DNA from 2 places in the Ferdinandcohnia sp. QZ13 genome. Region 2 is predicted to be linked to the other one. Evidence: a T-box and tRNA genes for the amino acid it is inferred to sense, from the RefSeq annotation. Region 2 holds a T-box; the other holds one or more tRNA genes.
What was found. The T-box of region 2 lies ahead of leuS (leucine--tRNA ligase). A T-box ahead of a tRNA ligase gene usually reads a tRNA of that ligase, here a tRNA-Leu.
Positions count from the first base shown of each region.

Region 1: it encodes a tRNA-Leu, which carries the amino acid that the T-box ahead of leuS (leucine--tRNA ligase) is inferred to sense. The anticodon was not compared.

Region 1 is NZ_JAVIVW010000002.1:57,522-60,920, forward strand. It holds rRNA gene RGU12_RS11910 (16S ribosomal RNA) at 1-897, opposite strand, end outside; tRNA gene RGU12_RS11915 (tRNA-Gly) at 978-1,051, opposite strand; tRNA gene RGU12_RS11920 (tRNA-Pro) at 1,069-1,145, opposite strand; tRNA gene RGU12_RS11925 (tRNA-Arg) at 1,154-1,230, opposite strand; tRNA gene RGU12_RS11930 (tRNA-Leu) at 1,318-1,404, opposite strand; tRNA gene RGU12_RS11935 (tRNA-Leu) at 1,422-1,502, opposite strand; tRNA gene RGU12_RS11940 (tRNA-Lys) at 1,517-1,592, opposite strand; tRNA gene RGU12_RS11945 (tRNA-Gln) at 1,598-1,672, opposite strand; tRNA gene RGU12_RS11950 (tRNA-Val) at 1,795-1,870, opposite strand; tRNA gene RGU12_RS11955 (tRNA-Glu) at 1,928-1,999, opposite strand; tRNA gene RGU12_RS11960 (tRNA-Ser) at 2,009-2,099, opposite strand; tRNA gene RGU12_RS11965 (tRNA-Asn) at 2,102-2,176, opposite strand; gene RGU12_RS11970 (SprT family protein) at 2,305-2,766, opposite strand; gene cmpA (cortex morphogenetic protein CmpA) at 2,919-3,032, shown strand; gene RGU12_RS11980 (Tex family protein) at 3,050-3,399, opposite strand, start outside.
Region 2 is NZ_JAVIVW010000015.1:766,738-770,136, reverse strand. It holds gene RGU12_RS17455 (multicopper oxidase domain-containing protein) at 90-1,151, opposite strand; T-box leader at 1,559-1,790, shown strand; gene leuS (leucine--tRNA ligase) at 1,851-3,399, shown strand, end outside.

The sequences.
Region 1 (3,399 bases), on a different contig from region 2:
CCCCAGGCGGAGTGCTTAATGCGTTTGCTGCAGCACTAAAGGGCGGAAACCCTCTAACACTTAGCACTCATCGTTTACGGCGTGGACTACCAGGGTATCTAATCCTGTTCGCTCCCCACGCTTTCGCGCCTCAGCGTCAGTTACAGACCAGAGAGCCGCCTTCGCCACTGGTGTTCCTCCACATCTCTACGCATTTCACCGCTACACGTGGAATTCCGCTCTCCTCTTCTGCACTCAAGTCCCCCAGTTTCCAATGACCCTCCACGGTTGAGCCGTGGGCTTTCACATCAGACTTAAAGGACCGCCTGCGCGCGCTTTACGCCCAATAATTCCGGATAACGCTTGCCACCTACGTATTACCGCGGCTGCTGGCACGTAGTTAGCCGTGGCTTTCTGGTTAGGTACCGTCAAGGTACCGCCCTATTCGAACGATACTTGTTCTTCCCTAACAACAGAGCTTTACGATCCGAAGACCTTCTTCGCTCACGCGGCGTTGCTCCGTCAGACTTTCGTCCATTGCGGAAGATTCCCTACTGCTGCCTCCCGTAGGAGTCTGGGCCGTGTCTCAGTCCCAGTGTGGCCGATCACCCTCTCAGGTCGGCTACGCATCGTCGCCTTGGTGAGCCGTTACCTCACCAACTAGCTAATGCGCCGCGGGCCCATCTGTAAGTGATAGCTAAAAGCCATCTTTTAATACGAGACCATGTGGTCTCATATGTTATCCGGTATTAGCTCCGGTTTCCCGAAGTTATCCCAGTCTTACAGGCAGGTTGCCCACGTGTTACTCACCCGTCCGCCGCTAATCTTTGGGAGCAAGCTCCCTCAGATTCGCTCGACTTGCATGTATTAGGCACGCCGCCAGCGTTCATCCTGAGCCAGGATCAAACTCTCCAATAAGAGTATTGATTGCTCAATAAGTTTGTTACTTAGAATTAACGTTGACGCTTGTATTATGTTTAGTTTTCAAAGAACTAATTTGGAGCGGGTGATGAGAATCGAACTCACGACATCAGCTTGGAAGGCTGAGGTTTTACCATTAAACTACACCCGCAAATATTAAATTTCGTCTGGTCGGGAAGACAGGATTCGAACCTGCGACCCCTTGGTCCCAAACCAAGTGCTCTACCAAGCTGAGCTACTTCCCGATATAATATGGCGCGCCCGAAAGGAGTCGAACCCATAGCCTTCTGATCCGTAGTCAGACGCTCTATCCAATTGAGCTACGGGCGCATATTGTGAAGTGATTTAAAATCAGCGACTTTTCTATAATAACATCTCACACACTCAATTGCAAGTACTTTTTTAAAAAAGTTTTTTTGGTGCGGTCGAGAAGACTCGAACTTCCACGGGATCAACTCCCACTAGGCCCTCAACCTAGCGCGTCTGCCATTCCGCCACGACCGCGAATACATCAAATACAGTGCGGGTGAAGGGACTCGAACCCCCACGTCAAAGACACTAGATCCTAAGTCTAGCGCGTCTGCCAATTCCGCCACACCCGCATATGCAATTGAAATGGTGAGCCATGAAGGACTCGAACCTTCGACCCTCTGATTAAAAGTCAGATGCTCTACCGACTGAGCTAATGGCTCTAAAATGGCTGGGCTAGCAGGATTCGAACCTACGAATGACGGAGTCAAAGTCCGTTGCCTTACCGCTTGGCTATAGCCCATTGAGTTAACTTCACGAATATCTTCATCGAATATGCTGCATGAGCTTCTCCGCAAGAGGATATTCCCAACTATCCTTTGAAATCATATATAATAAAGTAGTTGCAAATTTATACGGTTTTCATGGTGGAGGATGACGGGATCGAACCGCCGACCCCCTGCTTGTAAGGCAGGTGCTCTCCCAGCTGAGCTAATCCTCCATTTATAAAGATAGAAATGGGAGGTAGGAATTTTGAATCCTACATCCCATGATTGTATGACCCGTACGGGATTCGAACCCGTGTTACCGCCGTGAAAGGGCGGTGTCTTAACCGCTTGACCAACGGGCCATTTTAAGCTGGCGGAGAAGGAGGGATTTGAACCCTCGCGCCGCTTACGCGACCTACACCCTTAGCAGGGGCGCCTCTTCAGCCACTTGAGTACTTCTCCATTGGCTCCGCAGGTAGGATTCGAACCTACGACCGATCGGTTAACAGCCGATAGCTCTACCACTGAGCTACTGCGGAATAATGTAGCGACATTCTTTATTATAAAAACAGACCTTCCTGTTGTCAAGAGCATCTGTTATTTATCTGTTTTTTGTCTGTCCGTTTTCGCGGCGACTTTTATAATTTATCACAGGAATAAACACGAGTCAATATTTTTTTACTTCAACTAATTTCCCAGAGCATTTTCCGCAAACATAACGATTTGTATCGATTCTTCTTTTTCTTACATATCCTATCCCACAGCCTTTACAGGTATACAAATATTGTTTTGAAGTTTTACGTTTCTTAACGGATTCTAATGGTTTACAAAATCGCGGAGCATCGACAGCTTTTAAGAGATTCCGAAAGTCACGATCGCGATGCTGGTATCCCTTCCCTTCAAGATGCAAATGGTAATGACAGAGTTCGTGTTTAATGATTCCCACCAACTCATCGATGCCACGCTCCTGATAATATTTAGGATTTAATTCGATGTTGTGGGATTTCAATAAATACCTGCCACCGGTCGTTTGCAATCGATTATTGAATGTTGCTTTATGAAGGAATGGTTTTCCAAAGGACTCAAGAGAAACTTCTTCCACGATTTTTTGCAACTCAAACTGTTCCATTTTTTACTTCCTTTCCATCCTTTTCGAACAGGACGTACTGTATGTGCATACACTATATATACTCAAACGTGCAATTTGGCAACTGTAATTACTATAGTATCATTCTTTTTGTTTTCCTGAGGATAAAAGTTATTTACGAGGAGGTTTAGGGTATGCCTACTTGGTTTCAGAATCAAATAAAACGTGCCTTTTATGAAAAAAATCGATACCAAATTAAAGTTTTGAATCAATGCTGGTATTTTTATAGAAAAAAACACTGCTCTTAAAAGCAGTGTTTTCATTTTTAGCTTTGTGGCGGTAGCATTGTTAATGCGACCCTACCTTTTTTTACATCGACGTCGTCAATCCAGACGGTTACAACGTCACCAACTGAAACAACATCAAGTGGGTGTTTGACGAAGTTTTTACTAAGTTTAGAGATATGAACTAAGCCATCCTGCTTAACCCCAATATCTACGAAAGCTCCAAAATCTACAACATTTCGGACAGTTCCTTCGAGCTCCATTCCTTTTGCAAGGTCTTCAAGCTTAAGGATGTCTTTTTTAAGTAATGGTTTTGACAACTCATCACGCGGGTCTCGTTCTGGGCTGACTAAAGCTTCTGTTATGTCGTGAATGGTAATTTCACCGATTC
Region 2 (3,399 bases):
TTTTTCTATTTTTGTGTTAAACTTTATTTAGACTTTTTGTTGACTGTATTAAGAAGTGCCAGTTGTGTACTTTTTTAATATGGTCTTTTTTAATGCCCAGCTGCTGTACTTCCATCATCTTTCCCATCTGCAGTTACCTTTAACAATGCTGCTGCTCCTTTTTGAACGTGGTTAAATTGATGGGTAACGATTGAGTATGTTCCTTCTTTCATTACAGTGAATTCTACAACCGCACCACCGCTCGCAGGAAGCATTACTGTTTGTAGTCCTTCCATATGATTGTATGGGTTACCGTCGATATATACGTCGTCAAAGATTGTACCAACTACGTGGAAAGAGCTCACTTCATTTGGACCTACGTTGTTAATGTAAAGTCTAACTTTGTCGCCCACTTTTGCAAGTAGTGGTGTTTCTTTTAATGAGAAAGTATCACCATTTGTGTTTAAGTCGCCTTCTTTAAGAGCTTTTGTTGAAAATACGACCTGGCTAGGTACACCGTTTGTCATGTCATCTAAATCATTGTATTTGTACCATTCGTTTTGGATGATAAGGTATTCTCTGTCAATCTCATTATCTGTTGGATAGCCATTTTTCGGTTTAACAATAATGGTTCCATGCATGCCATTTGCAATATGTGATAACACAGGTTTTGTACCACAGTGATACATGAACACTCCTGGTTTGTTTGCTGGATAAGAGAATGTTCCACTTTCATCAGGCATGACATCAATGAAATCCTTTGAAGGTGAAGCATGTACTGCATGGAAGTCCATACTATGTGGAATAGCTGGATCCATATTTTTTAATGTAAAGTTAATAGTGTCACCTTCGTTTACAACTACAACAGGTCCAGGTGCTTCACCATTAAAGGTCCAAGCCTTATAGGTATAGCCTTTGTCAATTTCAATGTCCGTAATCTGTGCAGTCATTTCAACATTTACAACATTTTCTGAAACTCTTTCTACTTTTAAAGGAACTGGTTCTTGGTTAAGGTCTTTGTGTGGGGCAATAATTTCCCCAGTTTTTGTTTCAGTAGCAGTTGTTTGAGCCTCCACCTTTTTCTCTAATGTCACATCTTGCTTTCCACAACCAGATAAAACAATTGAAGTTCCAACCAATGATGCGAGTAACCATTTCACTTGCTTGTTCATAAAATTTTACCCCCTTGACTTGGTTATTGATTTGGTTTTTGATTTCCTTCTACACCTTAATCATATTCAGAGAGGGGACCCCAAAGAGTGATTTAAATCACGATATTGATGGTAATCTGTGTACAGTTTGTGAAAAGGTGAACATATAAACAACTTTCCAATAGTGGTAAGGGTTTAAAGGCCTTCGAAACATCATTTTTAGTCAAAATTACATCACAATTTAGTGCTGTTTTCACAAAGTACGATTCGTCTTATTTTAGAAGGAAAATGAGCTAATTTGAAAAATAAACCGTCCATGTTTAGTAAAAGATAAATTGGGTATAATGTTGGGGGAAAAGCCCAAATTTTCCTATTTTACTTGCAGTTCTATCACAAATTCTATACAATACTGAATATAATCAAAAATACATGAAGCGTTGAAAAGGAGTAGTAGTGTTCTACACACGTGTTAGAGAGTTGACGGGTGGTGCAAGTCAATCGTTGATGAACATGAACTCGCCTTAGAGCAATAAGTATGAAATGCAGGAGCAAACTAGTGCTTATCGACTGGTCCGCGTTAAGGATAAATGAAGTGAGTGCACAATTTGTCACTAATGTGGGTGGTACCGCGGGAAGAATACATATCCTCTCGTCCCTTTTTGGGATTAGAGGTTTTTTGTTTTTTTTAGAGGTTTTTAGGATTATTAAGGAGGAAGTCTTATGAGTTTTAATCACCAAAAGATCGAAAAAAAATGGCAGCAGTATTGGGAACAGAACAAAACATTTAAGACAACTGAAGACAAAGGTAAGCGTAAATTTTATGCGCTAGACATGTTTCCATATCCATCTGGTGCAGGACTACATGTAGGTCACCCAGAAGGCTATACTGCTACTGATATTTTATCAAGAATGAAGAGAATGCAAGGGTATAATGTTCTACACCCAATGGGATGGGATGCATTCGGGTTACCTGCTGAGCAATATGCATTAGATACTGGAAATGACCCTGCTGAATTCACTGAAAAAAATATCAATACCTTCCGTCGTCAAATTAAAGAACTCGGATTTTCATATGATTGGGATCGTGAAATTAACACAACAGATCCTAAATATTATAAATGGACACAATGGATTTTCACAAAGCTTTATGAAAAAGGTTTAGCATATGTTGATGAAATTCCTGTTAACTGGTGTCCAGCATTAGGAACAGTACTTGCTAATGAAGAAGTCATTGATGGAAAAAGTGAACGTGGAGGCCATCCTGTAGAAAGACGCCCAATGAGACAATGGGTGTTGCGAATTACGGCATATGCTGAGCGTTTACTAGAAGACTTAGAAGAACTAGACTGGCCGGAAAGCTTAAAAGAAATGCAGCGTAACTGGATCGGTCGTTCTGAAGGAGCACATGTAACTTTCAACATTGATGGACATGATGAAACATTTACTGTTTTCACAACACGTCCAGATACTTTATTTGGTGCAACTTACGCGGTACTTGCTCCTGAGCACCCATTTGTTGATAAAATCACGACACCTGAACAAAAAGAAGCAGTTAATGCTTACTTAAATAAAGTTAAAAGTAAGAGTGATCTTGAGCGTACAGACTTAGCAAAAGATAAAACTGGGGTATTCACAGGTGCATATGCCATCAACCCTGTAAATCAGGAAAAAATGCCAATCTGGATTGCGGACTATGTCTTAATGAGCTATGGAACAGGCGCAATTATGGCAGTTCCTGCCCATGATGAGCGCGACTATGAATTTGCTGTGAAATTTGAATTGCCGATTAAAGAAGTAGTTGCTGGTGGAGATGTTACTAAAGAAGCATATACAGGTGACGGTGAACATGTAAATTCAGATTTTCTTAATGGCTTAAATAAAGAAGAAGCCATTACTAAAATGATTGCATGGCTTGAGGAAAATAAGATTGGTAAAAAGGAAATTACCTACAAACTTCGTGATTGGTTATTTAGCCGTCAGCGTTATTGGGGTGAACCGATTCCAATTATTCAATGGGAAGATGGAACAATGACAACTGTTCCAGAGGAAGAACTTCCACTTATGCTTCCAAAAACAAAGGAAATCAAACCGTCCGGAACAGGCGAATCGCCTCTTGCGAATATCGCTGATTGGGTAAATGTGGTTGATGAGAAGACCGGTAAAAAAGGTCGTCGTGAAACAAACACAATGCCACAGTGGGCAGGTAGCTGTTGGTACTATTTACGTTATATTGATCCACATAATGAAGAAGCTCTAGCAGATCCGGAAA